Regions from separate parts of the Planctobacterium sp. AWM4_229 genome, predicted to be linked through region 3. Evidence: predicted binding sites of a transcription regulator. Region 3 holds the regulator's gene; each other region holds the start of a gene.
What was found. The regulator sigma-54, encoded in region 3, starts transcription at its own class of promoters, with help from an activator protein. The targets are predictions, from matches to a motif close to GTTGGCACGNNNNTNGNNT.

Region 1 (10,590 bases), on a different contig from region 3:
AGCGCCTGTGCATCGATCTGACCACTAATATCACCTTTATGGGGCGCATAGAAACCCGGATGAATGTTGCCAGCCGCTAACCAATAACGAAGCTCATAGTTGTGGGTAGACACCGGAAATACCATGCCCATGTTAAACGGCTTGCCTTGTGCGATATAGGAATCCACCACTGGCTTGAGGGCGTCAGCTTTAATAGGGTGCACCGGCTTGCCATTTTCGTGGGGGATGTGCTGTTTCATCTGTGCCCAGATATCGTTTGATACCGTGATACCGTTGCCGTTTAAGTCCATGCTGAAAGCAGTAACGATATGAGACTGAGTACCAAAACCAATTGTTGCACCCAGTGGTTGCCCGGCTAGCATATGAGCGCCATCCAGCTGCCCGTCGATCACTCTGTCTAACAGCACTTTCCAGTTGGCCTGTGCTTCCAGGGTAACGTACAAGCCTTCATCTTCGAAATAGCCTTTTTCGTAGGCAATGGCCAGTGGTGCCATATCGGTCAGCTTAATAAAACCCAGCTTAAGCTCTTCTTTTTCTGGCCAATCCCCATCTGCGAATACCGCAGTCGACAGCAATGTTATTGATGACATTGCCACGCACAGTGTGCGCTTAAAGTACTTTAACCAATGTGTGCTTAACATCATTTGTCCTCTTTTTAAAAAGCCAAAAAAAAGCCCACAGCGCAAGCTTCAAGATGAAGATTGTTCTGTGGGCTGCTTTGCCTGTTCGATGCGCTATCACACGTTGAAAGTGCATCGAAGTATGTTGTTTACGAGTTTATTATTATTCTTATCAGACTCTGATAGTTCCAACTTTCAGATTGCACACTTAGTGCCAACTTTAAAAAACCTTTATTTTCAGATAGTTAATGAGAACGTTACGACCGAGCGCCTCGGTTATGAGATCCTTTTTGTGCAATCAGGCACTACTGCGGTGCAAATTAATACCAATTAGTACACTTGAGAAACCACTTGCTGCACATCGATGCTTGCATCGAGATGCGCACAACGCTGCATCTGTTGTAACAACCATATCCCTTGCTCCTGCGCCATTTGATTTTGTTGTTGAGCTTGATGGAATATCGTATGTCCCGGTACTTCGCGCGGTACTGCGCCTTGCTGAGTCAAACAGCTATCAAGTAGCGCTGGAGCAATGTTTTCCAGTTCTGCACCCACATAGCCTGCTTCAGATAACCACCTTGCGGCTTCAAAGCGATTTGGCCCCCCGGTTAACCATTGGCAAGCTTGTCTTAGTGCACGAGTGACCGCTAACAGAGTTTGCGGATGTTGTAATTGCCAGTTACGCGTCACCCCCAAGACCTTTTCCGGGGTGTTATGCCAAATTTCTCGGGACGCAATGACGGTAACACCAATGCCCGCCCGCACTGCCACGGCATTCCAGGGACTGCCAACACAGAAGCCATCGATTTCATTATTGCCCATGGCCTGCACCATCCCGGAAGGCGGAATGATGCGAATATCAACATCTTCAAGCGAGATCCCGCCCTGATGTAACCAGGCAGCAAGTTGATAATAATGGCAACTATAGGGAAATACGGTAGCAAAACACAACTTATCAACGCCTGTCGATTTTCTGTGTTCCACAATGGGCTTTAACATACTCGCTGACATGGGCTCTGAGAGCACGGTTTGTGCTTGGGCACTGTTGGCCGCCAATACTTCAGAAAACAGTTGCGTTGACAGCGTAATACCATTGCCGTTATAGCTTAACACCATAGGCACCGACATCCCTTCTGCAACATTACCCAAGCCCAAATGGATTGCCAGCGGCATGGGTGCCAGCATCTGAGCCATATCCAGATAGCCAGCCAATAACTTATCTCGCAATGTTGCCCAGGAATTTTGCCGTTCCAATTTGACTATAAGCCCTTGCCGTTCAAACAGACCAAGCTTCTGAGCCACCACCAGCGGCGCGCAATCACTTAATGGCATAAATCCGATGGTAACTTCTGTTTTATCTGGCTGCGCCATTGTTATTTCTGCCTGTACCATAGTTTCGCCTACATTGAGAGAGTGGTAATAATATCGATCATGTTTTTTGCGACTTGCTCCATGCGTTGGCCATTATCCATGGCCATTTTACGGATCATTTGATAGGCCTCGTTTTCAGAGAGATTTCGGGTTTCCATCAACAAAACCTTGGCTCTTTCAATCACCTTACGAGAGGCGAGTTCTTGTTGTGTTTCGTGCAACTGATTGCGCAATGATTGCATTTGCTGAAAGCGCGCGACCGCAGCATCCAGGATAGAGCGCACGCGGCTAGTATTCACTTCACGGGTAACATAGGCACTGACTCCGCAATGCACAGATTGATTAATGGTATTGGTGTCTTCCTGTTCAGAAAACATCACGATGGGCTTGGGATTAAAGCTATTCAGGGTGTGCAAAGAATCCAGGATGTCGCGACTGGGCGATTCAATATCGATGATGATCACATCCGGTTGTAACGCATCCACCTGCTTTAGCAATGACACATCAGCACCAATCATGTGCTCCACCAGATATCGGGATTTGTCCAAGGCGGCAGATAGCGCCACAGCGCGCTGTGGATCATCATCAATGAGCAGTACCCGTAAAGGTTGGTGCGATTCAGATTCGGACATGACTTAAAAGAGACAAATGAACAATTGCAAACACATCAGGTGTTTGCTTAAGCAACTCCTGAGCCATTCATTTTTATCTATTCAATTCAGTTACTTAAAGTAAGTTCAGGTTCAATGGTATAGCAGCAAGCGCACAATTTTGGGGCATACATTCATAAAACAGGTACAAGATTGAGGAGCACTAGCCTTTTAATGTTTGCAAACACTCTAGCCATTGTGCTGGGTTATTGGCGTTGTGAAATGCGCTTTGATGCTCAAATTCAATAGCCTGTGCCTTAACTGCATGCACCACTTTCCAGATTGAGGGATTTTCACCTGATCGCAGCAACTCGGTAGTGAAGTTGAGAGCCTGCTGTGGCTGATAAATTAACAGGGGCAAACATTGCTCAGAAAAATAAACACTGGATTGTCGAATGCTAGCCTCTGCAACCATCAGCTTTAGCATTTCTGCCGTCATCAGGGGCATATCAACAGGCAAGATCAACAAGGGGTAATTAACACATCGCTTGAGAGACCCTTGTATTCCCGATACCGGCCCGCGTCCAGGGAAGTCCTCTTTAAAACCAGTTCCTTGAGGTGCATCGGCATGATTGATAAATACCTGCTCAGCGCCTATAGAAGATAACAACTGCGCGGCATTTTGCATCAGGGTGTTGCCGTTTGGGAAAGTGAGCAGCGCTTTATCCTGTCCCATACGAGAGGATCGCCCTCCGGCTAAAACCAAACCATTAAATTTGTGTTCTATTGTCATACTTGAGGATTCTCGTATTAATCAATAAATCGGTACATGCCCGCACCGGTATTCTCTCCCGGACGAGTTATATAACCATAGCGACGATTAAATCCCTCTTTGTCTTTGGCTGCCAACAATCCAATGGTACTACCATAACTCACTTGTCTATTTAACCAGGTTTCAACTTCAATCATAAGAGAATGACCTATTCCTTGCCCCTGCATATCAGGATGGACCATCACATCCTGAATGTAAAAATACATACAGCCATCACCAATTACTCTGGCAAAGCCCTGCAGTTGTCCGTCGACTCTGGCGCACACAACATAAAGTGAATTATTCAGCGCCTGGGTAGTCTGCAGTTCTGTCATACAGCGCCATCCCTGCGCTGCCCTCAAAGCATTAAATTCAGAGGGATTTGGTATTTTGAAATCTAGTTGGATGTTCTGACAATTAAAAAAACTCATAAGAATTGGCGATTACGTCAAAAACGTGGTTAAAAAATCATACAAGTTTAATCACTTTAAACACATGAAAAAACACGCAGACTGCGTGTTTTTTCATCGTTGTAAGGTTCCGTTAATTGGGGATGCTTTACCTGTAAATATTGTCGAAGTTTCTTGACCTCCCAAAAACAGAAGTAACAAGAACAATTTTTAGAAAGGAACACCATTATTAATGGTAAACATTCCTCTACCGTAAGCACTGCTTCCTACCCAGTTATTTTCGAAGGTGACGATTAATGCATGAGGTAAACAAGTTTGTGAATTCCAAGTTATTTCACCATGCCCATACTTACTACTACCGCGATTAGTTAAAACAAAATTTCCAGCGGCTTTTGGTAACAAAAGAGCAGGGGAATCTGTTGGTTCAACTGGAAAGTTGCTAATCAAAATGTTATCTCCACTTTCAGATTGTTCCGTGTAAAGCGAACCATCATTATTGAACAGGTTTACCGTGACATAAACATCTGCATCTGAAACATTGCTTACCCAGAACCGTGTTTGATTAGCAGAATTTTTAAACCAATGAGGGATCAGCGCTGTTCCGGAGCTATTACAGGTTTCGGCGTAGACTGCTTTAACGGAGAGTAAGGAACATAAAAGTAGTAGAATAAAAGTATTAATTTTCATAAGAAGTAATCCAAGCAAAAATTCAGGTAAATATAGCTACCTGATTTAATAAATACAACAACCACCTAATATTCCATCAATGATACTATTGGTGTATTCAAGAGATATAAAATCATATACTCCTGGTCAGCTTCATTTCACTATATTGGTAGCAAAAGTTCTATGTTTTCCGATCTTGATACAGCCTGGCTGATTTGCGCTCTGGTATTGTTTTTAGGCTGTACCATTCAAGCCGCGGTTGGATTTGGCATGGCAATTGTTGCTGCGCCAGTGATAGTTATTCTCAAACCTGAATGGGTGCCCTACATTTTGGCAGTCTCAGCCTTTGTTGTGAGCTTGAGCGGTGCCTGGCAACAACGAGCAGCTATCCAATGGCGAGCCATGGCTCCTGCTTTTATCACCCGCCTGCCCGGTACAATCGCGGGTACCTGGTTGCTATTAATCATGTCAGTTAGCGTTCTGCAAATGACTGTCGCTGCCATGGTACTGCTTACGGTTATTGTGTCGCTGTGGTTAAAACCCTTTCCCGCCAACGCCACCAATTTGGGCATTGCAGGATTTGTCTCGGGTATAACCGGCACCACCACCAGTATTGGAGGTCCGCCGATGGCATTGGTAATGCAACATGGCAGTGCGGTTAGCGCCCGTGCAAACTTATCCGTTTATTTTGTTTATAGTTGTGTGATCAGTCTCATAGGCTATCAACTGGCTGGGTTGTTAAACGCCTCCACCTTGCTGGTCAGTTTAACTATGGTGCCAATCTCCCTTCTGGGCTTTTGGGCTGGTAAACAATTACAACACCTTGTTGATAACCGCTTTCGACCTATTCTATTAACCGTATGTAGTCTTTCAGCGGGTTTTGCCCTTATTAACGCCTTAAGCAAACAATTCTGAGTATGACAGAGTTCGAAGCGCAGCAAAAAATTAGTGCATGGTTACAGGCTGATCACTTTCGCATGCAGGTACTTCACGCCGTTCGAGCACTGGCTTTGCCTGAGTGCTACGTGGCAGCGGGTTTTTTACGCAATTTGGTGTGGGATAAACTACATCACAAAGCGTCATCAGAACTTAATGATATTGACATACTGTACTTCAATGCCGAGCACTCAGATGATGAAAAGAACGCCGAACGCAATTTGCTGCAACAATTTCCAGCAGTTTCTTGGGATGTAAAGAACCAGGCCAGAATGCATTTAAAACATCAACATGCGCCCTACTCAGGCTGTGCGGAGGCGATGTCTTGTTGGCCAGAAAAAGAGACCGCCGTGGGTGTTAGATTGGACTCAAAACAGCAGTGTGAATTCATCGCACCATGGGGACTCTGCTTTTTATTTGATTGCTGTATAACATGGAACAACAAAAGACCCTTGTCGCTTTTTCAACAACGAGTGGAAAGCAAACAATGGCTGGCGCGCTGGCCGCGCCTGACTTTACGGATAGACAATGACTAAGATCACAACCTCTGGCGCATGTCACTTTCAGTGTGAGGCCGTTACTGTACTGTTGGGTTACAAGAATTCGCCTGAAGGGCAATTGCACCCCATCATGCAGCAACGCGCCCGTAAAGGGCTAGAAACCGCGCAAAAATTTGGGACACCGATAGTGTGTACTGGCGGCTGGGGTCCAAGGTTCAATCAACATGTCTTCCCGCATGCTCTGCATGTACAAAAATGGCTGCAATCCAATGGTGTGACACCAGAACAGTTTTTACCTTACGCCGCCAGCCGTAATACCTATGAAGATGGCAAACTCTGTGCCGATATCATGCGTTTATTTAAGGCAAAAACCGTCTATCTGGTGACGTCTGATTTTCACATACAGCGAGGGTATTTGTGGTTACGGCATTTTAGCCCTCAAGTCAGCCTGATTCCCGCTCCCTCTGAGACATCGGTTCCTGACAAGGAAATGCAACAGCTACTCGCTCATGAACAACAGGCTATTGCCCGGTTTTATCAGGATTTCCCCGAAACACCTCCAATCGATACTTTGTACAATTGGAGTGAGCTTTCATTAAAACAACAGCAAACCTCATGAGCAAACTGAAATTCGCTGTATTTGATCGTTTTTGCCGACCACATTTAGACGGATGGTTGGAACATGGAGGTTAAAACTAATAGTCGTGTCCAGCTGGTCTTTTTTTGCTCCCTGCCAAAAAGACATTCACGCCATCCATGGCGCTCAAGCAGAACCTACAGGTATGTTTAGGTTCGATTGTAGGTTCGCATTTATGCGGACAACGGTGGTTGATTCAATTTATGCTGTCCAGCTAAAGCAGGACCTACACTACAGGGATGCAGTGAATGCCGTTTATGTCGGGCACATTTAAACGGCCAATCGGACAAATCAGATTTAAATGTGCCTTCGAAATAATTGAAGGTTACTGCACGTAACCTTCGTTAGCACTAATGGTTAACGGGTGATAGCCCACTTTCGCTACATCAAAGGCTTTTTTAGCGAAGGCTTTACCCTCTGGTGTTTTAGACAGAGCCGCATAAAGTGGTTTTACCAACTTATTACGCCCTATTGTGGTGAGATAGTCATAGAGCCTGTCCCAAGCCACTTTGTATTCATTATTAATCGCGTGCAACAACCAGCTATGAGCAATTTCATTGTTTTGATGACCAGTAAAATTAAACACTGCATCCAACTCAGACATTTGCTCAACCGTCATGGTCTCAGGCAGATTATCAACAAAATACTTCCACTGATGATAGTTCCAGTTGGCCGTATCGATATCTGCGGCCTTCACCTCACCCGACAACCAGGCTTTATGAGCACTATCCACTACCGTAAAGGCATCTGAGCTGGCAGTTGGTGCCCCTGCTGGAATGCCCGGCTCAAAGATCCATTCCAGAATTCGGGTTTTGTCCAGCTGCTGTGGATATTGCGCTAACAAGGTTTCATCCAGATAAGCGATAAACTGTTCTGTGGTAATACTCTGAAATGCAAAGTGTTCGAAATAATTCAGTAAGAACTGGTCGAAATTATCGCGACCAATTTTGCCTTCCAGTTCGCGTAAAAACAGCGCACCTTTTTCGTACGGGATGTTGCTAAATACATCGTCAGCATCACGACCGCGCAAATCAATGGCCAGGATTTGATCTTTCTCTGGCAGTCCGGAAATATCGGCAGCGAGGTCTTGCGCCCCCAACACTAACTCCATGTTGTAGCGATCAGTGCCATAAATGAATTCCATAATGCGATAAGTCAGATAGGTGGTAAATCCCTCGTTTAACCACAAATCACGCCAGGTGGCATTGGTGATAGTGTTGCCTGACCAAGAGTGAGCCAGCTCGTGAGCAATCAACGCTACCAGCGACTTATCCCCAGCAATAACCGTTGGTGTGATAAATGAAAGGCGCGGGTTTTCCATACCACCAAACGGAAATGAAGGTGGCAATATCAGCAAGTCGTAACGACCCCAGCTATATTCCCCATAGCGCTTTTCGGTTTCGATCAGCATGTTTTCGGTGTCTTCAAACTCAGCAGCAGCACGATCTAACCAGCTGGCTTCCGCATAGACGCCAGTGCGCTCCCCCATGGCCTGAAATTCAAGATCTCCCACGGCCAACGCGATTAAATACGAGGGGATAGGTTGCGGCATATTAAACTCATACACACCGTCTCGCTCGGTATCGGGATCGTTCGCTGCACTCATCACCGCCAGTAATTCTTTCGGCGTTCTGATCACGGCATCATAGGTCACACGCGCTTTTGGCGTATCTTGTAAAGGAATAAAGCTACGCGCATGAATCGCTTGCGCCTGAGTAAATAAAAATGGCTGCTGTTTGCCTGCGGTTTGCTGTGGTGTTAACCACTGCACGCCAGACGCATCAGGCGAGGTTTCATAGGCTACTGTCACTTTATTTACATCTTTAGGCACACTGATCAAAAGCGGCGTGCCCAAATAAGGATCCTCTTCTAACAGGGAAAAAGCCACGGTTTTATCACCAGCTGTAACCGACTTTATAGTCAAATCACGGGTATCCAAAACTAACCTTTTAACATTGGCTTTTATCTTTTCTACTGTTAACTCCGCAGTGCCCGCTAATACCTTACGCTCAAAATCCACAGTCAAATCCAATGACACATGAGTCACTTTGATTTCATCCGGATTAGATAGCGAATGGTAATCTTTGCCCACTTGAATATCGGTTTTAGCGGATTTTTGTTGTTCCACTTTTGCTGTTTCAGAGGATTGCGTGGTCAACGTCTCTGAGTTTTCATTCTTACTGCAGCCAGTGAGCGCCAGCAGTACAACTAAAGAAGCAAGTATTTGTTTTCTCATTATTTATCCTTAAGTCAGGTGAGACTCAAAAAAATTCAGGCCCAATAGTGCGCCATTGCTGTTTTTTGCTCAATAAAAATTTAACTCATACCCAAGCTACCTCAAGATGCTTGCTTCAGAGCTATCACAGCGCTTTCAGTACAAGGCGCACTTGAGAAGGAATGTCGGCTACCTTTCAAACAAGTGCAACACAGTAATGGAAGCGCTGTGAAGCTCCCGAAGGGCGAGGCTTAAAAGAATTTATGATGTGTTAAATTGGTTCGACGTGAGAACAACCATGCATTCTCCAATTTGCCTTGCCTAAATCCTTTTATTCTCCCGCTGAAGTCGAGTATTTTGAGATAGTTTGGGTATTAACCTTTAAATTCAACAAATAATCCACAACTATGGAGTAGTCAGTTTGTACAGGGGATTTATATGAAACTCGGTTTGGTTTTGGGAAGTGGTGCCGCCAGAGGCTGGGCCCATATTGGTATTATTAACCGCCTGAAAGAAATTGGGTTTGAGCCGGATATTGTCACTGGCAGTTCAATCGGTGCACTGGTTGGCGCGGCGCTGGCCAGTGGCAAACTCAATGAACTGCAAGAATGGGTACAAAGTCTCGATAACTGGCAAGTGTTCAGCCTGCTGGATTGGGGACTGGGCTATGGCGGGCTTATCAGCGGTGAAAAAGTCTTTGATAAAGTCACCGAAACCATTGGTGATGTTAACTTTGAAGATCTCAGCATGCCATTTGGTGCAGTCGCCACAGATCTCTTCACAGGACGAGAAACCTGGCTTACCCAGGGCTCGTTGAAACAAGCACTGCGCTGCTCTTGTGCTATTCCCGGCATTTTGGCTCCTTATGAATATGAGGGCCGCTGGATGGTGGATGGCGCTACCGTTAACCCTGTGCCAGTTTCGTTGTGTAAAGCCATGGGGGCAGATTTTGTAATCGCCATTGATCTCAACTCAGATAAATCCAACTTAGGTGCCAAAAACCAGGAAAAGGTACTGCCCAATGCAGAACCAGAAGCAGAGCTTGATATCCCCGAAAAGCCGCTGGATTACGTAGCCCAACCCGGCAATGAGATGAATCAGTTCGATAAATTATTGCTGTCCGGTAAAAACTACCTACAACAGATGAAAAACCGCAAACAGGAGAAGGCCAGAACGCCTGATGTATTTGCGGTGATGTCGGGCTGTATCGATATTATGCAAGACAGGATTACCCGTTCACAGTTGGCAGGCGATCCACCTGACCTTGTTATCCAACCCAAGCTATCAGACTACGGCATTATGGACTTCGACAAAGCAGAAGCCCTTATCAAAATTGGTGAAGAATGCGTGGATTTGTATCGTCCGATATTGCAATACAAACTGGAGCATATCAGTGTTTAGCAGGAATTGTCGGTTCAGTTCTCAGTGAATTCGCACATCATCTGCGGGGGCAGAATAGGCTGAAATAACTGCCACATCCATACCCCAAGCGGACGTTCCTAACGGGTCTTCAAACAATGTTTCGTTGAGCTTACCGGTGAATTGCCAAGCCACTTGCATATCGGGTAAGGGAATATAGTCTGGCAACTGCACATACACAATTTGATTGGGTGGCGGTGGTGGATAGTGCAGGCACGCCCCGTAATAGGGAACGATGAAAAAGCTTTTTACCCTACCCTCGTTCAGCTCAAGCGGCACCAAAAAACCGGGTAAACTGACATACTGCCCCACCACCTCAGCGTTGATTTGATACCCATCCAGTGATTGCCAGGTTTGCGCTGTTAAGGCTGAGGCTAATAGCTCAGATTCCATAGCGAGATCCGTACCTTGGGGA
Region 2 (10,590 bases), on a different contig from region 3:
TACCATGTCGTAACCGTCGGAAGTAGCACCGTAGCCTGTGATCTCTGCATAGATAGTGGCACCACGCGCCAAAGCGTGCTCTAATTCTTCAACCACCACCATGCTACCGCCACCGGAGATTACAAAGCCATCGCGATTGGCATCATAAGTACGAGAGGCTTTTTCTGGTGTGTCGTTGTATTTAGTAGATAAGGCACCCATGGCATCGAATTCCATCGCCAATGTCCAGTGCACTTCTTCACCACCACCAGCGAATACGATATCTTGCTTACCTAATTGGATTTGCTCCAATGCGGCACCGATACAGTGGGCACTGGTGGCACAAGCAGAGCTTAAGGAATAATTTACACCTTTAATCTTAAACGGCGTGGCCAAACAGGCGGATACCGTGCTGCTCATGGTTTTGGTTACCATGTATGGACCTACGCGCTTTACACCTTTTTCCCTTAGAATGTCTGCCGCCAATACCTGATTAGCTGAAGATGCACCGCCAGAACCAGCAATTAAACCTGTTCTCACATTGGATACCATGTCTTCGGTTAGCTTGGCATCTTCAATGGCTTCTTGCATCGCAATGTAGGCATAAGCTGCTGCATCACCCATGAAGCGCAAAGTTTTGCGATCAATATGCTCTTTGATATCAATATTGATGTCGCCCCAAACATGGCTGCGTAAGTTTAGTTCTTGAAACTCTTCTGACACAGAAATGCCAGATTTACCTTCTTTTAACGAAGCTAAAACTTCCTGCTTGTTATTACCAATGCTGGATACGATCCCAAAACCGGTGATTACCGCTCTTTTCATATTCTTACCTGTTAATTTTAAAACGGGACTATTGTACTGTGTTGCGCTAGTGTAACTGGTCTGCTCTTTAGAGTACAAGTGTACGCTTAAATCTTTTTATCGAATTATTCGATATGGCAAACATACTTGATGTTTGCGCCATGAAGATTACACTTCTGTGAAAATTTCCAACGTGTTACTGCTTTGAAACTGAAAACCGCTTCCCTATCCTTCAATGCCTCAGGTACACCCACATCCGCCGAGTTCGATGATGTTTACTTTTCCAACGACAATGGTTTGGCCGAATCAAAGTATGTATTCTTTGACCATAACCATTTGAATAGCAGGTGGTTTTCTCATTCTAAAAATCATTTTTGCATTGCCGAAACCGGTTTTGGTACTGGCCTTAACTTTTTACTTACCTGGCAATGCTTCCGCGACTTTCTGCGCCAAAAAAATAGCGACAACACACTTAAGCAGCTGCACTTTGTCACCACGGAAAAATTTCCGATAGCAAAAGAGCAATTGAAATTAGCATTGGCGCAATGGCCAGAGCTAAAAGAATTTAGCGAACAGTTGTTAGTTCAATACCCGATACTCACTCCGGGCTGTCATCGCCTGGTATTTGAGCAGAACCAGATAATCTTGGACCTCTGGCTTGGGGATATCGAGCAAACGCTGCCAGCCATGATGACCTGTCCTGATGGGCTTGTGGATGCCTGGTACCTGGATGGTTTTGCCCCAAGTAAAAACCCGGATATGTGGCAAGACACCCTGTTTGCCAATATGGCCAGACTCAGCAAACCGGGTTGTACTTTCGCGACATTTACCGCTGCAGGAATCGTGAAACGAGGCCTTCGAGATAACGGCTTTGTAGTGAAAAAAGCCAAGGGCTTTGGCAAAAAACGGGACATGTTAGTAGGCTATTTCTCGCCTGAAGAAGCCAAGGCGAACAGTACAGAAAGCCTCAGTACAGAGACAATAGCAACAATTCTTGAAAACGCACCATATAGCCGACCACATGCCGGCCCATATCAACGAACAAGTGTTACAGCTTCTCTGGCGGACAAACAAACTGTCGCCGTTATCGGTGCAGGCCTTGCGGGTGCTCATATAGCACTTGCGCTTCAAGTCCGAGGTTATCAGGTTGAGGTTTATTGTGCTGATGCCGCCCCTGCATCGGGTGCTTCAGGCAATCATATCGGCGGTTTTTACCCCTCACTGAATGCCGATTTTTCCCTGCAAAGCCAATTGTATTGCCATGCTTTTAGCTATGCGAAAAACCATTATCAAAATATACTGTCACAGGGCGCTCACTTTGGTCATCAATGGTGCGGGGTGTTTTTCCCTGGGTTTAGCGATGAGGTAATAAAGCGTCAGCAAAAACTCATTGAGAACCGGGTGTGGCCGGAAGATTTAGTGCATTATCTGGATGCTCAACAAGCAACCAATACTTGTGGCCTTGCAATGCCTTACGACGGCTTATTCATTCCACATGGCGGCTGGATTAATCCCAAGGAGCTTGTTGATGCGCTTTTAACAACAGCAATCAATGCCGGTGCTAAGCTATTTACCGAACACAATCTCAGGGCATTACAGCAAACTGACACAGGCTGGACAATGGACTGGCAAGGCCAGACACAAAGCCAGGCAGATATCGCTGTGCTAGCTACCGGAGCAGGCACGCTAGATATGCCGACACATCGCTATCCCTCTTTGAATGAAATTCCTTTTACCTGCACTCGCGGTCAGGTGGAGCTTTTACCTGACTCGCCGCGAAGTGTAAAACCTGAAACAGTAATCTGTCACAAAGGTTATTTCACGCCCTTTTATCAAAAGAAACAGGCAATGGGAGCTACCTTCGACAAAGCTAATCGCCATAACCAGGTGACGGAAAGCGATACTGAGCAGAATTTTGCCACCCTTCAAAAAGCACTGCGAGATTGTGACTGGGTGCAAGATTTACCCACTCCTGTGGAAAGCCGCGCAGCTGTGCGCTTGAGCTTGCCAGATCACAAACCGGTAATGGGGGCTGTTCCCAACTTTGAACAACAGAAAATACAATACGCAGAGTTGTATAAAGCCCGGCCAGCTTCTGAGTATCCGTTACCTGCAAATTATGAAAATCTGTACCTGCTGGCAGGTTTAGGCTCTCACGGTTTGTGTACCAGTCCAATTCTGGCGGAAGCTCTGGCGTGCCAGATAAGTGGCGAGCCATTGCCGCTCAATCAAGAATTACTGGCAAGTATTAGCCCCAATCGATTTTTGGTGAGAGACCTGATTAGACGGAAGTTGTGATAATTCAACTTTTAAAGAAAGTTGCTCTGTATTGCACCGTAAAAACATTCTAAATGTTGGTGCAAGATTGAGTTCGAAGTACTGTTCGGGGTTCCCTTTACACGCAGTAATCTAAGTATTCAGGTAACACAACAATGAGAGGTATCAGGGAAGATACCTCAATCAATGCCAGCACACGGATGTGCTGTCATTGATGGTCATTGGTGTGCTGAATACGACGATTACGCTTTGCGTGTCAAGGGCTGCGGAGGATTCTCAAGGAGTGCCGCAGGCAGCATTCCTTGAGGCGCTGCCGGCGCCCCGGCAAAAAAATCAGAAGTTGAAATTGTCGCGCGTTCTGGAGAAAACCATTCTCCGAGGATAATCAACTATCGGAGTAAGCGATTTAGAAGAGATAAAAATCTAACACGAGATGCTAATCGCTCTCCACCAGAATATAATCAGGTGTCAGTGAAGCAACAATAAAGTGCGGTATAAACCCCTTGGTACTGGCCACTGTCACTTTGTCGAAGACATTAACAATACGCACATTCACTTCCACACCTCTACCACTGCGATGCATTGTGCCGGTTAGCACAAACTGCATTTCCCCTCTTGGGCCACTGCGTTCAAAAAACAAATCCCCTTGAGGTGTTACCTGAATGGCATCCATGGCTTTAAAATCTACAATCGCCAGGCCATAGCTTTGCAATTCAGTAATAAAACTCTCAGCTAAACGGTTGCCAAGCACGGTTGGAGATTGCAATCCTTGGCTAAAGTCCACAAAGGAAGCAATACCGATACGGGAGTTGGGCGTAATGTGTTTGGTTTTTTGCAACAGATTCATGGTCATCTGCTCAGCGTAATCGCTCAAAGCCTTATGAGTAAATGCCGGACGAAAACTCTGTTTTGGTACAGGTAAAATAGCCGTAATCTGTGGTTGAGGCTCAGGCGCTTGAGGCAAAATATCCACTTCCACCTCAGACTTGTTCCGCTTCTCGCCTGGAGGCTCGTCGGCCATCTCCACTGACATCGTATCCCTGTATGGATTCTCGATGATCTCGCCATCACTACCAGATGCGGCAAAAAATGTGGATTCACAGCCAGCTAAGCTTAACAGTATTGCTACAGTGCCTATGCTTTTTAAGTTTGTCATCAGGTTCAACTTAGTCATAGATTGCACCCTATTTCCCTTGGATCAGGCCAATACCATCGGTCCGTTCATCTTCTGAAGGCAACAATGCATCCACCACATAAAATGGCACCAGCATTTGTGATGTGGCAACTACCGCTTTACTCTCCAGCCCAAGTATTCTGGCGTTAACCAAAAAACCACCTTGGTGCTTGGTCATGGTGCCCGTCAAAATGTATTGCATGGGCACCTTGTGCTTCAACTCTAAAAAGTCTCGACTTAACAGAAAATCGCCCGTTTCGGTAACGCGAATATAATCCGTAGCCTTAAAATCCAGTACCGGAATACGGAATTTGTGTAATTCATGGATAAACGACTCCGCAATCTGAAAACCCAAGAGATTGGTGTGATTGAGATCACTATCAGTCAAGGCAAAATGCGTCACCCCTACCGGAGTTTTATCGGTAACGTATTCCATATTGGAAATCAAATCCTGCGCCATGTTTTGCACGTAGTCGCCAATGTGTTTATTCAGTGCTTTACCCTGATAAATGGCATTATCGTTCTGATACATGGGCTCCTGAGTAATAGCTCCAAAACGGTCAACAACTGGCTTATCAGCACCATACATATTCACTGGCTCTGGCTCACTGGATACCAATTGCGTCAACTGCGCGCAGCCCGACAACGATGCCAGTACCGCTGAAATTATCAGTAACTTTTTCATCTAATCTTCCTCACTCGCCTGCAGAGCGGTATATTTTGCCACCGCGTGTGGTTATCTTTTCTGCCTGCCAAAACACGTCATCTGGAATAAAGCGGGTGGCTGCCGCTACCACGTCCTTACTATCTACATGAATAATCCGGGCATTGGCGATCACGCCATTTTCGGCTTCCGTCAGGGTGCCAGACAAATAAAAATCAACTTCGCGATGATTCTTGTATAGTTCATCGACATTTCTACTGAAAACTCGATCACTTTTTTCTTCAATGATTAAATTATTGGTGGCTTTGTAATCTTGGGCAATGTAACCGCGGCTGGCCAACTCGCTCATCATGCCCTGCTCCAGCTGATGCCCTAACAAGCGCAATGGCCCCTGAGCATCGGTGTCAGTCTGCATCGTCTCAACCGGAACAAAAGTGGCGACGGCAAAACGAAATTGCTCTTTGGGGAAGTTGCTGTAGCGAAATGTATTAAACAGTTGGTTGGCTAATTGTGCAGTGTGAAAATCTACTTTGGTATTCAGATCATCACCAGTAGCCACTTGCCATGCCTGCAACTCTTCAGGTGTTGCCGGCTTGCGAACGACACAAGCAGTTAAGGATACCAGCATTAGCGACAGCCCAGCCAGTCGCAACAGTAGCTTTAAGTTGCCACTTAGTGGGCGACGGCTAAGCCAGTTAAATAGGAGTGTTGATTTACTGTTCATGTTGGCCATTCTCAATTAACAGGTTACTCAGATGCATCTTTGCAATCTATTAAGCAAAAATAAGGCCAACAAATTTTTGACAGTATGTCAGGTGACTTTATGGCGGATCTGGAACTCAGGCTTTAGATAACGCTGTTCCCGCATAATTTGCTCCAACTGCCCCAAATTAATCAATAGTTTCAGTCAGGCGCTTTTAACGCTCTGCCAAAACATTAGGGCTGAGCCCAGCATAAACAACACAACACCGAAAATGGCGAAGTCACCAAACCAAGGCAGAAACAAGGCACTACCAATGAAAAAACACACACTGGCCAAGCTATTAGTATTTATCAAAGAGCCGGGTTTCAAGGTTATTCTCCCTGGCTTATTTCTGGTTGAAAACCAAACCCTACCGCAATGCGATTCCAGTTATTGATCTCCAATACGATGGTACTAAGTTCTACCAGTCCTTTTTCGCCAAATACCAAAAGAGCCTCGTTAAAGAGCTCATCCGTAACAGGTTTTGTACTTATCAAGGTCAGTGCTTCCGTCCAGGCCAGGGCTGCACGCTCTTCATCAGTAAAACAATCCAGCTCCCGCCACGCTGGCAATACATCCAATTTGGATTGTGATTCACCATCAGAACGAGCCTCATCTGAATGCATTTTCTGACAATAGCCGCAGTGATTGAGTTGCGAAGCGCGCAATTTAACCAGGTGGCGCAATTGCGCCGAAATAGCCACATCTTTGGGCAGTTCGCCAATGGCCGGAATGTGGGTTAGCAGGCGTGGGCACAGTTCAAACAGCTTGATTGGGGAAATACGCGGATTCATTAATTGCTCTCCAGTGATTAACTGCCAGCAAGTATGAGAAAATGCCTCATTCAGGTATTGGAAATTTGCGACAATTTAATAATCAGAAGACAATTTTCGCAGTCTGTATTGTTGCGGTGTTTCGAGAGTGTGTTTGTGAAAGGCGTTGGTAAAATGCGCTTGATCGTAGTAACCACAATTCAGGGCAATTTCACTGAGAGAATCCTTTGTGCCAAATAATTGTTTTCGTGCTCTGCGGATTTGACTAAAACTCAACAATTGCAAAGGCGTAAAGCCAAGTCCATTTTTACAGCGCCGTTCCAAAGTGCGTCGCGACAAGCCCACTTTCATTGCCAATTGCTCAGGCAGCAATAACTTTGACGAAGTCCATTTTAGCAATGGCAAGAGGTTATTTTCCTGAGCCTGATTTAGCGCCACTAAACTTTCGAGCCATGCTAAAACCGCCTTTGCACCTTGCTCTAAATCTATTTCAGTCAAAGAATCTAATAACCTCATAAATTGGCTTTTCTGTGCGACATTGCTGTGTAAAAACTCGGGATCTGAGAGGTTTAATTGCAAATTATTTTTGTCGCTGATATGCAGGCCCAGCAGAGCGCCAGCCGCGCCCGGATGCAAACGAACACTGAGCAAGCCATATTCAGACGCCCAGCTTTGGCTAAGCACTTGTGCCTGATGTAAAAAAGTGGCGCGTGCCTGTGTTGCACTGATTTCAAAGCTGAGACTTGCGCCAGCATCGGGATAGAATTTATCTGTGAATCGCTGAGCAGTAGAGCGTTTTTGTGGCGGCTTAAGCCAGATACATTGCACCCATTGCCTCAAATGTGCGGGAGGGGCCAGCAACACAATATCAGCGCGAGCAAAGTTCGCCGACGGAATAATATCTAATCCCTGCTGAATCAAATAAAAACACCAGTAATCAAGGGTAATAAAAGTTTACCCGCTAATATTTAACTGGCAAACATAAAACTTGTTACTGAATGCAAGCTGCCCAAAACGCCTTAACTTGTCGCTGATCTGGCTCTTCCAACTCGCCATCGGCAAACGCTTTGTCCAGACTGGCCAGCATTTGAGTATTGAGGGCTGTGGCGGTTTCTTCACCTTGCAACTGGCACTGGCTTACCACCAGCGAAAAATGGCCACTCAAATAACCTGCAATAAACAGTTCCTGATCGGTGCCATGCTCTACTACCCCGTCAAACTTGTTCTGAATGGTGTCTACCAGTGCTTCGAAGGCCTGGTGGGTATCTTGATGTTGCAATGCTTTTCCTTTGATTTGTTAAACCGGCTCTGCCACCGGATATAAAACTTGATCGTGATAGCCAGTGATCACCGGAAGAAGACCTGCCAATTCGGCATTGAGCTGTTCATCCCCCGTATCTGCCAAAAGCGGTCGACCGTTAAGCGCCTGTAGCTTAGATTTAGTGGCCACCAAAATAATATTCTCTCGCCCGACGGCGCGGATAACTGCGGGGCTAAGTTGTTGATTGCCACGACCGAAAATATGCCCCTGGCCACCAATCAAGGTGATCACCAGCTTGCATTCTTTCTCTGCTATCATGTTGAGTAATTCTGTGGCATTGAGATCTGCAGCCAACAATTCCTGATGCTGGATTACATCCACCCCTAACAGGGTATTGTCCAGCCCCATTTCTTCCATTACAGCGGCAACGGTAGTGCCAGAGCCCATGATAAACAGTTCATCATCCATCATTTCAATCACGTGGGCGGCGATATCAGCTAATACCAACTCTTCCACTTCTTTGCCGCCATTTTTCACCGCCTGCACATAATGCAGCTCAGCGGGAATACGCATGGCACCGTATTGTCGCGCCCGCACTTTCCCCTCGCGAAAGGCCACTTCATCAATGTCCATCACTTGTGCATCGTCGAGACTGACAATTTCACCACGCAACAAATTTTCCACAACCCGCCCCGCGGCTTTAGGCGTGATGGCATAAACTCCAGAATGAATCTTAACACCAGCCGGGATGCCCAATGCAGGTAGGGTTTCGGGGATCACTGAGCAAACATTTCGGGCCGTACCGTCACCGCCAGCAAACAACAATAAATCTACGTCCTGTTCCAGCAACGCTTTTACGGTATTTTCGGTATCTTCCGCTTCGGTTTGAGTGTTTGATGGCTGATATACAATGTGGGTTTCAAATCCTAAGGCCTTGCAAACATCATCGCCCATCTCGCCTGAGGCGGTGTACACCTGGACGATATCTTTTAAATGTGCAAACACTTCCAGCGCGGTTTGAGTGCGTAAATTAGCCTTTTTCTCAGCGCCAGCGGCCAACGCTTTAGTACGAATATCGGCACCATCACTGCCTTTGAACGCCATAGCGCCGCCTATCCCGGCATAAGGATTGATGACCAGCCCCAGACGAAACTTTCGGGAGGCATGGTATTTAACAGGTAAATCGGGTTTTACAGACAAATCAGACTGCGACATCGAAACGCGGCTCCGGTTGGAAATCAGCAAAGCGAAGAGCTGGTGTATAGTAATATTTCCGCAGGGCATCTACCAAAGTCTGCGCCCGAGTTGGCAAGCCCTGTTCCAGATATACGGCGACTTGCTGTAGGACCTTATCCTGAAAGGCAAATCGGTCCACCGGGGCACCATCCAGATTGTCGGTACTCACCCGAAACTTCAAACCACAAGCCACCGTGAAACACCATTCAATCGCTTGCGGTTTCACTTCAACCTTTTCAAACTCGGCTTGCTGCTGTTCATTTCTGCCATCGGGACAATACCAATAACCGTAATCCACCTGTTTTCTGCGGGCTTCTCCGGCAATGCACCAATGAGCTATCTCATGCAAGGCGCTGCTGAAAAAGCCATGGGCAAATTCAATGCGATGGTAGTGGCAGTTTTCATCGGCAGGCAGGTACACAGGCTCACTCTCACCTTTTACCAAGCGGGTATTAAAGCGCTCAAAACAAGTGTTAAACACCTGAATAAGATCCTGGTATTGATGCCTGTTGGCCATGCCTGAATTGCACCCTGTCGTAGTGGAAAGGCGCGCATTTTAGCCGCTTGGTTGCGGCAATTCAATTTACACTCAGCGATCCGGAATTGTAAAACGACTGTTGACATACTGGTAGTACCAGTTACACAATCCATTTCAGTTCTCACAACCTGACGAATCAGACTATGCTACTTACCGATATTATCAACCAGCGCCGCAGTATCCGCTCCTTTAGCGAAAAGGAAGTCAGTGATGAGGTGCTCAATGAACTGCTTAATCTGGCGCTGGAGTCCCCCAGTAGCTCTAATTCTCAGCCCTATAAAATTGCTATTGCGAAAGGTGCAACGGCGAAAGCCATCGCCGGGGATCTGCAAGATAAATTCTGGCGCAGCAATGCCATCAACAAACAGCCTCTTCCCAAAAAGCTGCTTTCAGCTCTCACCAGCGATGCCATGCCCGACAGCGATTTTAAACCCATTCTGGGTAAATACCCTGGCGAGTTTCAAAAACGTCGGGTGGAAACCGGCATGGGTCTGTACAAGGTATTAGGTATCAAGCGGGAAGATAAAAAAGCCCGCGATGAGCACATGGCGAAAAACTTCTCATTTTTTGATGCACCAGTGGCGCTATTCTTTTTTGTAGATCCACGTATGAAACATACAGCATTAGTGGATGCCGGGATATTCATGCAAACTCTGATGCTGGCAGCAACGGATAAAGGGTTAGGCACCTGTGCACAAGGCGCACTAGGCATCTGGCGTTCACCGCTGGATAAGCACTTTGTTATTCCCAAAGAATACAAGCTGGTATGCGGTATGGCATTGGGTTACCCCGATGACAACGAAGTAAACCAGTATCGTCCTGAAAAGCTCAGCCTTTCGGATCTTGTAATTCCGGGTAAGTGACACTATTTACTGGTAATCGTTAGCAAGAAAGTGGCTTTAGTCCCGCATGAGTGAACACATCGATAACATTGTGGCCTATTTGCGTAGCTCCGCAGAACTCTATGAGCAGGTACAACAAGACGGTTTGAACGAGCAATTGATTGCCCTGCGAAAATGGCAATGCGAACGCTTGCTCACCAGTCATGCCGAGATGTGCGAAGTGCCTAAGTATCAGATTGCCATTCAATTTTTTGTGGATGAGCTGTATGGCCCTAAGGATTTTAGCCAGCGAGACAAAGA
Region 3 (10,590 bases):
GCCTTATGGCCAAATTGCAGAGGATACATTTAGGCTCTGCAAAAAAATAAAATTGCTGGCCTGTGATGTGGACGGCGTATTTAGCGACGGTCGAATCTACATGGGTAACAGTGGTGAGGAACTGAAAGCCTTTCACACTAAAGATGGTTACGGCTTAAAAGCGCTAATGGCCGCGGATATAGAAGTGGCTATTATCACAGGAAGAAAATCGAATATTGTTGCCCAACGTTTTACAGCACTTGGAGTGAAGCACATCATTCAAGGTGAAGAGCAAAAACAAACCGCTTTGCAAAATCTGCAACAACAATTAAGTATCCTCCCTGAAAATACTGCTAGTATTGGTGATGATCTTCCCGATACCGGCATGTTTGCCCTTTCCGCCCTTAAAGTGGCCCCAGCAGACGCCCACCCCTCAGTGATTGAGGTGAGTAATTATGTCACCCGAACAGCCGGTGGATTTGGTTGTGTGCGTGAACTTTGTGACCTGATCCTTTTAAGTCAGGACAAATTGAATGGCATTCAGGCAAGTAGTGTATGAGTAGAATTCATCTCAGCTTAGGGCTTTTATTTTTGGTGCTCATCACCATCTATTTCAATATGGTAGCCACGACTGATGCGCCGGAAGTGATTGATGAACGACCTGAAGCATGGGATCCCAACTATCAGGCCCGGAACATGAAAAGCACGCTCTACAACGAGTCGGGAAGTATCAATCACGAAGTATTCGCGGCATCTATGGAACATTACGAAATTCTCGGGTTTACCTTGTTTGAAGAGCCAGAATATACGATATATACCGACGAAACCGACTCACCATGGCAAATCATTGCTAAGGAAGGCACACTATACAGTGATCAACGAATTGAACTTGAGCAAAATGTGGTAATCAAAAGTCTCAACGAACAGGACTTTGTGCAAACCATAGAAACCAGTTTCGTTGAAATCGATTTAGAAAAAAACACAGCGAGATCAGACAATCCGGTGATAATTACGGGTCAGGATTTTGTCATAAAAAGCAACGGGCTTAGCGTCAATCTGTTAACCCGAAAATTGGAACTAAAAGAACATGTTGAAACCATTTATCAGCAGACTGTTGTTAATTAGTGGCGCTTGCCTACTATTCTCAACAACAGCGCTGGCAGGTAAGGAAGATTTTAAGCTTCCCATTAAAGTAGACTCCAAATCACAATTTGTTGACGGAAAGCGCAAAACCTCAGTGTTTAAAGAAGATGTGCGAGTTCGTCAGGGATCACTTTCCATCGATGCTGACGAGGTGCGAGTGAGTGCCGAGGATGGCAAGGGAAAGGAGATCTTTATCGCAATCGGTAAACCTGCGGTATATTCTCAAACCATGGACGATGGCAGTAAAATTACTGCAAAAGCCGAAGAAATACGTTACGTGGTTGAGTCGCGAACGTTGGAATTGAACGGTTCAGCAGAACTGCACCAAGACACCAGTATGGTGAGAGGCGAAAAAATCAGTTTTAATCTTGAAAAAGAACAGCTCATTGCCGGCGGTGATGAGTCAGATGGCCGGGTAACAACGGTGTTTCAAACTGACGATAAAAATTAAATACGCATAAACCGCAAAAGGAAACACTGATAGTGCCAACCTTATATGCTAACAATTTGGCAAAATCTTATAAAAGCCGACAGGTAGTGCGGGATGTAAGCATCCAGGTGAATACCGGACAAATAGTGGGCTTATTGGGTCCTAATGGCGCTGGAAAAACCACGACATTTTATATGATCGTAGGTCTGGTCACCTTAGATAAAGGTGAAGTATTCATAGACCAACACGAACTGACTTTACAGCCGATGCATGTCCGTGCCCGGCACGGTATTGGTTATTTGCCTCAAGAATCTTCGATTTTCAGAAAATTAAGCGTTTTCCAGAATCTCATGGCAATTTTGCAAATGCGCAAAGAACTGGATAACGAACAACGCGAAGAACTGGCAGACGAGCTGCTGGATGAATTTAACTTAAATCATATTCGCCATAACCTTGGCATGAGCCTGTCTGGTGGCGAGCGTCGCAGAGTGGAAATTGCCCGGGCACTAGCGGCCAACCCACAGTTTATTTTGCTGGACGAACCTTTCGCAGGCGTTGACCCTATCTCTGTTAATGATATAAAGAAGATTATTCACCATCTGCGAGACAGAGGAATTGGCGTTCTGATCACTGATCACAATGTGCGCGAAACCCTCGACGTATGTGAGCAAGCTTACATCGTCAGCCATGGGCAAGTTATCGCTGAGGGCGAACCGGAAACGGTTTTGGCCAATCAGCAAGTAAGAGATGTATACCTGGGTGAGCAATTCAGGCTATAGTTACTAAAACAATAACTCATAAGTGGATTGCGATAATTTCGCATTCTGGAGTCGGAAAAACCATTTTTAATGAAGCCGTCTTTACAACTAAAATTTAGTCAACAATTAACAATGACGCCGCAGTTGCAGCAAGCCATTCGCTTGTTGCAATTATCAACGCTGGATCTGCAACAGGAGATTCAAGACGCATTGGACGCCAACCCACTTCTGGAAGTGGATGAATCTACAGATGGCAACAGTGACGAGGCTTTAGAATTACTCAAAGAGCCAAAATCCAGTTCAGATCTAAACGGCGCAGACAGCGATAAAGAATTCAATGGCTCTGACGGTATTGATTCTAGCGACGCATTCGAAAAAAATGATTTGCCCGATGAGCTCCCCATCGACAGTACCTGGGACGAGTATTACAGCGCGTCTTCTGCACCAGCCCCTGCTGCCAGTGTTGGTTCCGATGATGAACAGGTTTACCAGGGAGAAACCAGCGAATCCATACAAGATCACTTGCTTTGGCAACTGCATCTGACACCTTTCAGTGAAACCGACCAAGCCATTGCATTGGCCATCATCGACTCCATTGATGAGAGCGGCTATCTCACCGTATCGGTTGAGGATATTCTGGAAAGTCTCAATGATGAAGAAATTGAGCTGGACGAAGTAGAATGTGTCAGAAAACGCATTCAGCACTTTGACCCTATGGGTTCTGGCTCCATCTCGCCGCAAGAGTGCTTGTTGGTGCAATTGGGGCAATTTCCCGCTGATACCCCTTGGTTGAAAGAGGCCAAATCACTGCTTTGCGATTATTCTGATTTGTTAATGGCCAAAGATTTTCGTACCCTTATTCGAAAATCGAAACTGCGGGAAGAGCAGTTAAAAGAAGTATTAAAACTGCTGCAAACCCTCAATCCTCATCCTGGTAGTACCCTCAATACCAAAGAGCCGGATTACGTTATTCCAGATGTTTCTGTCACTAAAAAATCCGGACGCTGGGTAGTGGAACTCAATCCCGAATCAGTACCTAAGTTGAATATCAATCAACAATACGCTGCGATGAGTAAAAACAGCCGCAGCAGTGCGGACGGTCAATTCATTCGCTCCCACATGCAAGAAGCCAAATGGTTTATCAAGAGCATAGAAAGTCGTAACGATACTTTGCTGAAAGTGGCCAATTGTATCGTGCAGCAACAACATGGCTTTTTTGAGCATGGACCGGAAATGATGAAGCCAATGGTACTAAACGATGTGGCAGAAATGGTAGACATGCACGAGTCCACGATTTCACGGGTAACCACTCAAAAATACATGCACACGCCAAGAGGTATTTTCGAACTCAAATATTTCTTTTCCAGTCATGTGGCAACGGAAAATGGTGGTGAGTGTTCTTCTACGGCAATTAGAGCACTTATCAAAAAGCTTGTGGCGGCAGAAAATCAGGCTAAACCACTAAGTGATAGCAAGATTGCGCAATTGCTTGCCGATCAGGGCATTATGGTAGCCCGGCGAACCATTGCGAAATACCGGGAATCGCTCTCGATTCCTCCATCTAACCAACGTAAGAGTCTAATATAGACTTCCCTACAAGAAGGACGACCAATTATGCAAATAAACTTATCAGGTCATCACGTCGAAATCACCGATTCTCTTCGCGATTATGTCGATACAAAATTTACCAAGCTTGAGCGACATTTTGATCACATAAACAATGTGTATGTCATCTTAAACGTTGAAAAACTCAACCAAAAAGCGGAAGCAACCCTGCATCTTGATGGAGGTGAAGTATTTGCCACGTCGGAGCATAAAGACATGTATGCTGCGATTGACTCACTGATTGACAAGCTAGACAGGCAAGTCATAAAACACAAAGAAAAACTCAAGAGTCATTAAGAGGCCTAAACAAGGATGGAAATCAAAGACATCCTCTCATTGGACTGCACGCGTTGTGCAGTCCCTGTTACCAGCAAAAAACGCGCACTCCAAATCATCAGCAACATTGCCAGCGAAAAACTAGATGCACTTAACGAAGAAGATGTGCTTGCCAGTTTATTATGCCGAGAAAAAATGGGCAGCACAGGTATTGGACAAGGTATCGCTATCCCGCACGGCCGAGTAGATGGTCTGAGTTCCCCTCTGGCTATTGTTATTACCTGCTCTCCTGGTATAGAATTTGACTCAATCGACAATCAGCTTGTCGACATTTTTTTTGCGATTCTTGTGCCTACTGAGCAAACCGACGGCCACCTTCAAACCTTGGCTCGTATCGCTCAAAAACTCAGTGATAAAGAGGTTATCAAGGTTATTCGCAATTGCCATTCAGACAACGCACTTTATGAAGCACTGGTATGAAACTAATTGTGATCAGCGGACGATCCGGATCCGGAAAGTCTGTGGTATTAAGGGCTTTGGAGGATTTGGGTTACTACTGTGTAGATAATCTTCCCGTCAGCATGCTGCCCACGCTAACTCATGCTGTAGTGAGTGAATACGATCAAATTGCCGTCAGTATTGATGTGCGTAACTTACCTAAAGATCCCGATTTATTGGCTGAAAACCTGGATTTTCTGCCCAATAAAACCGATTTAACTATCATTTATCTCGACGCCAGTGACGACATGCTGATCAAGCGCTACAGCGAAACTCGCCGTCTGCACCCACTTTCAAAAAACAAGATCTCCCTTGCAGATGCGATTGTTAAAGAGCGCGAACTGTTAACCCCAATATATGAACGTGCAGATTTGCACATCGACACTGATAAATTATCCATTCACCAGTTAGCAGAGCTTGTTAGAGAACGTATATTAGGAAAAAAATCCTCGCGACTGGTATTAGTTTTTGAATCCTTTGGTTTTAAAAATGGCGTCCCAAAAGACGCAGATTATGTTTTTGATGTGAGATTTTTACCCAATCCTCATTGGATACCTGAATTAAAACCCTACACGGGTCAAGATACCCCGGTGGCTCAGTACCTTACTTCACAACCCATTGTGAATAAGGTGATCGGGCAGATCCAAAACTTGATTGAAACCTGGTTGCCACATCTGGAACGCAATAACCGTAGCTATGTAACCGTTGCTATCGGTTGCACCGGTGGTCAGCATCGTTCCGTATTTCTGGCTGAAACACTATCTCGTTATTTTTCGGTAGCCCACCCTGACGTACAAACCCGACACAGAGAACTGGACACTTGAACCGTATCGAAAAAGAGCTGACTATCATTAATAAGCTGGGGCTACACGCACGAGCAGCCACTGAACTGGTAAAGCTTGCTACCTCATTTTCGGCCGAGATATTGGTGCAAAAAGACGGCAAAAGTGTATCTGCCAATAGTGTTCTGGGGCTGATGATGCTGGAGGGGTCTCAAAATAAGCAAGTCAAAGTAGTGTGCGAAGGTGAAGACGCTGAAGCGGCAATGGAAGCCATTGAGGCACTATTTTCAGCCCGATTTAATGAAGATGAATAACGATTTTGGCAGTACCTGAAAAATCTGACTGGTTAAATTCGAATATTATTTAATGCTGATATCTAATACGGTCTTATTACGTTAAACTATATTAATAAAAACAAATACCTGCCCTAATTAACAGGTAGTTCGAAGAATGCGCAGAGGAGTGTCGATAAGTGCCGCCAGCGACGCAATTATACTTCTTCTTTTCTGATTTGGTGAGTAACAACCCGCCTCAGGGTACCGCCAGTTCTGTGTATTCCTTCAAATCCTTCATCTCTAAATTGACTACGCAATATGGGTTTGCTCTCACACAGCCCCCCTTTTCCTCCAGGAGGAAAATATGAAAGAGCAGAGCAAAATAGAACAAGAGTACGTCACAACCCAGCTTGATGCCATTAACGAAGCGCTGAGCAATGGTCTATTTGTTCATGTGCGCAAAATGCTGCATAGCATTCCCCCGGCCGATGTTGCACTGCTTTTAGAATCGACCCCCGTACGCAATCGTTCCCTGCTATGGAAATTAATAGATACCGATTATCACGGTGATGTTCTGGAAGAACTCTCTGAGGATGTGCGGAACGGTATCATGCGGGAAATGGTGCCGGAAAAACTGGCCGATGCACTAGAAGATATGGATACCGATGACCTTGCAGAAATGCTGCACGGTCTGCCGGACAGAGTAGTTCAGGATGTTCTGGAATCCATGGACAGCATGGACAGAGCTCGTGCTGAACAGGCACTATCCTACGGCGAAGGCACCGCCGGGTTCATTATGAACACCGATACCATCACTTTGCGTCCTGAAGTGAGTGTTGAGGTCATATTGCGTTATTTGAGACTGAAACAGGAGTTGCCTGAAGATACCGACATGCTTTATGTCACCAATCGCTACGACAAGCTTATCGGCACAGTTTCACTCACCAGCCTCATTACTGCCGCTCCGGAGATCAGTGTTGAAGAAATCATGGAGGAAGAGCCGGAAGTCATTAAAGTAGACATGGATGAAACCGAAGTCGCCAAACTATTCGAGCGGCATAACTGGCTTTCCGCCCCCGTAGTAGATGCCAACAACCAATTGGTTGGCCGTATTACCATTGATGACGTGGTGGATATTATCCGTGAAGAAGCGGAACACTCCATGATGAGTATGGCGGGTTTGGAAGATGAAGAGGATACCTTTGCGCCCGTTTTAAAAAGTACACAACGTCGCTCAATCTGGTTAGGGGTTAACTTGTTTACAGCTTTAATGGCTGCCATGGTGAGTGATTTATTTGAAGCCACCTTGAGCCAACTAGCGGTACTGGCCATTTTAAATACCATAGTGCCAAGCATGGGTGGTGTGGCAGGTAACCAAACCTTAACCTTGGTTATTCGCGGTATGGCATTGGGCCATGTCAGTGCCTCAAACTCTCGTTGGCTGATCAGTAAAGAACTGGCGATTGGATTTCTCAATGGTGTGATATGGGCAGTATTAATCGCCTCCGTTGTTGCATTGTGGAAACAGGATTACATGCTGGGCCTGGTTATCGCCTTTGCCATGCTAGTCAACATGATTGCCGCCGGCCTTTCCGGTGTTATTTTGCCCATCGTCATGAAAAGACTGAAAATTGATCCCGCACTCGCTGGTAGTGTTATTCTCACCACCATTACCGACGTTGTCGGTATTTTCGCCTTTCTGGGCACAGCAACCTGGCTGCTATTGTAGGTTAGAGTTTAAACTTCAGAATATCCTTTGTAGGTCCGAGTTTACTCGGACAGTAGTGATAAATTGATAGGACGTTGTCGAATTAAAGTCTTTAGAATCCCCATATCTATTTTGACTTCAATGTAGCATGACAGACGCCATCCATGGCTTTTCTGAACCAAATCCCTTTGGTCCACATACCATTTGTGAAATACATCCTTGTATTTCCCTGAAGACAGCTAAAGCTGTCCAAATTCATTCCCGATGAATTTGTCTTTTTGCTAAAAAGAAACCGTATGCGAAAGAAAAACGCTCCCCGCATTACGCTTAGTCCAATGAAAAACTGCAAGTTTCCGTCGTCACGATGCGCGTCCATGCTTAGGCGTGACTTGATTTTCATCCCTGAAAATCACCGGAAACTTGCTTAACGTTTTTCAATGGCGCTTCATGAGGGGAAATGGGGTGGTTTATTTACTTTGATGTGAAACGACAACATTAGACTTCGTTAGCACACTTATCCTAATCATCTTAACTTATTTGTAAAATACTCTACTCGATAACCCTATGAATTTGTTAATATAAATACAATTTTAGAGGACAGGAAACTGGCAAACTTTCAAATAACTGTAGGGCTTCTGGACTAAAGTTCGACCCACAGAAAAATTTCAAATCAAAACGTGCTAACTCATAATTTTTAAATCAGAAATATCCTGGATTCCGCTTAGGTCTTGTAAGCAGTTTTAATCAACGGACCTAAATCATGAAACAATTACTAGCAACACTTTTTACCCTGATACTCAGCTTTAACGTCTTTGCAGGTATCGATACCCAAACCGATGAAAACGGTGTTATTTTAGCGGGGCATGACGCCGTAGCTTATTTTACTGAAAACAAACCTGTCCTCGGTACGGCGGAAATTACTGCAATCTACCAAGACGCGATTTATCGTTTCAGCTCAATACAAAACCGCGATCTGTTCAACGCTAACCCAGCAAAGTATGCCCCAGCCTACGGCGGCTACTGCTCAACCGGAACCAGCTTTGGTAAAAAGTTTGAAGTTAATGGCAAAGCTTTCAAAATCGTCGATGGTCAACTGTATGTCAATAAAGATGAAACGGTACATGAATATTGGCTCAAAGACATAGCAGGCAATATTGTCAAAGCCGATGATTATTGGCCAGAAATCAAAGATGTTCCAGCAGGCGATCTTTAATTGCAATCAGTTAAAACTGTTAGTTATCACTTTGCTCGAAAAGCCCAATACATTGGAATTTGAATGTTGTTTTGCCGGAGCGCCGGCAGCGCCTCAAGGAATGCTGCCTGCGGCACTCCTTGAGAATCCTCCGCAGCCCTTAACACGCAAAGCGTAATCTTCGCATTCAGCACAACAATGACCATCAATGACAGTATATCCCTATACTGGCATTGACTGAGGTATCGTCCCTGATACCTCTCATCGTTGTGTGATCTGAATACTTAGCTTACTGCGTGTAAAGGGAACCCCGAACGGTGCTTCGAACTGAGCGTTGTGCAAACTTTCAAAATCACCTTTTTTTGCTATTAACTCAAAGCAAAATCATCTTGGGGGCTGCTGAAATAGTCAATAATCGAATTCATTCATTGCCAGTTCGAATAAACTATTGTCCTTCATGGTATTACTCATCAGCATTGCGCCTTCCAGGAGCGCCAGCAATTTTACAGCTTCCTGCTTCGCTGTTGCCTCATCTAACTGAGAGAAAATCATAAATGCTTGGCTTAACCAGCGAATATTGCGCTCGAAGAATAACTGTGTTTCACGCTGTACCTTCTCTGGCAGTCCAGCGCTTTCGGCACCAAATAAACCGCATAAACACATTTGCTGGTCAACGTTTAGTGCGTTGCGAAATGCTGCTATAAAGCGCATTACAGGATTACCGTCCGAGCTATCAGGCTCTCCTAAAGCAGCTATGAACTTATCTGTATATGACGCCGCCAGCTCTGCTCCCAAGTCCGCCTTGGTGGCAAAGTGATAGTGCACACTGGCGCTTTTAATTCCGGCTTCATTGGCAAGTTCTCGAAAACTAAAATTGTTATACCCGCCCTTACGTACCTTTTCTTCCGCAAGTTTTAGCAGTTGCTGTTTTTTGTTCATAACAAGTCTGACTAATTTTTCTCTGAGATCAGTGACTTAATTATCTATCAGTAGATAGGTATTGACAAGCATGAATTTCAGACACAAACTAAACCTACCTACCGGTAGGTAGATTTATTTTAAGAGTTTGAATTGTTCTAAAACGAAAATCGGAGAAAATGATGGCTGAACAAATTGCATTAATCGTGGGTGGCTCTGCAGGTATGGGCAAAGCAACGGCGCAACAACTTTTAGCTGATGGGCAAGACGTGCTTCTGTTAGCAAGAAATGCTAGCCAGTTGGCGGAAGTCAAAGCCGAACTTGAAGCCGAGTTCAGTGCCAAAGTGAATACTGTGAGTGTTGATCTTTATGACTTTGACCAGGTACAAAGCTTTATTGCAGCTATAGAAAACGACTCCCGTCACATTAATAAATTAGTGAATGCGGCGGGATTCTTTAAGCCCGTTTCTTTTATTGAGTCCAGTACTGACGATTACAATACTCAGATGGACATTAACAAAGCGTTCTATTTTATAACCCAGGCGGTGGTTAAGAATATGAAAAAACACGGCGGTGGTAGCATAGTAAATATCGGATCGATGTGGGCACACCAGGCTGTAAAAGCCACACCTTCTTCAGCTTACTCTATGCAAAAAGCAGGTTTGCACTCCCTGACTCAACACCTGGCCATGGAACTCGCTGAGTATAATATTCGAGCGAACGCAGTCGCGCCTGCAGTAGTGCTTTCAACTATCTACAAATCTTTCATTGAAGAAAGTGAGATCGAGTCAGCGCTACAAGGTTTCAACGAATTTCACCCTATTGGCCGTATTGGTCGAGCAGAAGATGTAGCCAACGCAGTAAGCTACCTGTTGTCAGAAAAAGCATCGTGGGTAACAGGCACTATATTAGATGTGGACGGCGGTGTAATGGCGGGACGCAATTGATCCAACCAAAGTCAATCTACCTAATCTAAAAGATTGGAGTAATCGGGAACGGGAATAATCTGCTGCCTTTCCCATCTAT

Region 1: ACXAGP_RS18320 (ANTAR domain-containing response regulator) is a predicted target of sigma-54. The motif match lies at 2,673-2,691, and genes of this name have one in related genera.
Region 2: ACXAGP_RS13465 (FlgO family outer membrane protein) is a predicted target of sigma-54. The motif match lies at 5,674-5,692, and genes of this name have one in related genera.

What each region holds. Positions count from the first base shown of each region.
Region 1 is NZ_JBSWWX010000008.1:146,526-157,115, reverse strand. Features, by position in the region: gene ACXAGP_RS18330 (CmpA/NrtA family ABC transporter substrate-binding protein) at 1-590, opposite strand, end outside; gene ACXAGP_RS18325 (CmpA/NrtA family ABC transporter substrate-binding protein) at 951-2,012, opposite strand; gene ACXAGP_RS18320 (ANTAR domain-containing response regulator) at 2,021-2,623, opposite strand; gene mobA (molybdenum cofactor guanylyltransferase) at 2,805-3,374, opposite strand; gene ACXAGP_RS18310 (GNAT family N-acetyltransferase) at 3,392-3,727, opposite strand; gene ACXAGP_RS18305 (hypothetical protein) at 4,013-4,489, opposite strand; gene ACXAGP_RS18300 (sulfite exporter TauE/SafE family protein) at 4,652-5,383, shown strand; gene ACXAGP_RS18295 (nucleotidyltransferase family protein) at 5,386-5,940, shown strand; gene ACXAGP_RS18290 (YdcF family protein) at 5,933-6,523, shown strand; gene ACXAGP_RS18285 (M1 family metallopeptidase) at 6,867-8,777, opposite strand; gene rssA (patatin-like phospholipase RssA) at 9,195-10,157, shown strand; gene ACXAGP_RS18275 (DUF3299 domain-containing protein) at 10,179-10,590, opposite strand, start outside.
Region 2 is NZ_JBSWWX010000005.1:380,799-391,388, reverse strand. Features, by position in the region: gene fabB (beta-ketoacyl-ACP synthase I) at 1-804, opposite strand, end outside; gene mnmC (bifunctional tRNA (5-methylaminomethyl-2-thiouridine)(34)-methyltransferase MnmC2/FAD-dependent 5-carboxymethylaminomethyl-2-thiouridine(34) oxidoreductase MnmC1) at 988-3,081, shown strand; gene ACXAGP_RS13475 (FlgO family outer membrane protein) at 3,497-4,234, opposite strand; gene ACXAGP_RS13470 (FlgO family outer membrane protein) at 4,245-4,919, opposite strand; gene ACXAGP_RS13465 (FlgO family outer membrane protein) at 4,930-5,622, opposite strand; gene ACXAGP_RS13460 (YrhK family protein) at 5,806-5,970, opposite strand; gene ACXAGP_RS13455 (carboxymuconolactone decarboxylase family protein) at 5,973-6,434, opposite strand; gene ACXAGP_RS13450 (AraC family transcriptional regulator) at 6,510-7,334, opposite strand; gene ACXAGP_RS13445 (YfcL family protein) at 7,405-7,692, opposite strand; gene ACXAGP_RS13440 (ATP-NAD kinase family protein) at 7,711-8,889, opposite strand; gene ACXAGP_RS13435 (elongation factor P hydroxylase) at 8,876-9,427, opposite strand; gene ACXAGP_RS13430 (nitroreductase) at 9,592-10,311, shown strand; gene ACXAGP_RS13425 (DUF8198 family protein) at 10,358-10,590, shown strand, end outside.
Region 3 is NZ_JBSWWX010000010.1:104,393-114,982, reverse strand. Features, by position in the region: gene kdsC (3-deoxy-manno-octulosonate-8-phosphatase KdsC) at 1-538, shown strand, start outside; gene lptC (LPS export ABC transporter periplasmic protein LptC) at 535-1,104, shown strand; gene lptA (lipopolysaccharide transport periplasmic protein LptA) at 1,067-1,573, shown strand; gene lptB (LPS export ABC transporter ATP-binding protein) at 1,606-2,331, shown strand; gene ACXAGP_RS19830 (RNA polymerase factor sigma-54) at 2,401-3,897, shown strand; gene hpf (ribosome hibernation promoting factor) at 3,925-4,212, shown strand; gene ptsN (PTS IIA-like nitrogen regulatory protein PtsN) at 4,228-4,671, shown strand; gene rapZ (RNase adapter RapZ) at 4,668-5,513, shown strand; gene ACXAGP_RS19810 (HPr family phosphocarrier protein) at 5,510-5,785, shown strand; gene mgtE (magnesium transporter) at 6,111-7,475, shown strand; gene ACXAGP_RS19800 (YHS domain-containing (seleno)protein) at 8,215-8,667, shown strand; gene ACXAGP_RS19795 (TetR/AcrR family transcriptional regulator) at 9,055-9,585, opposite strand; gene ACXAGP_RS19790 (SDR family NAD(P)-dependent oxidoreductase) at 9,747-10,511, shown strand.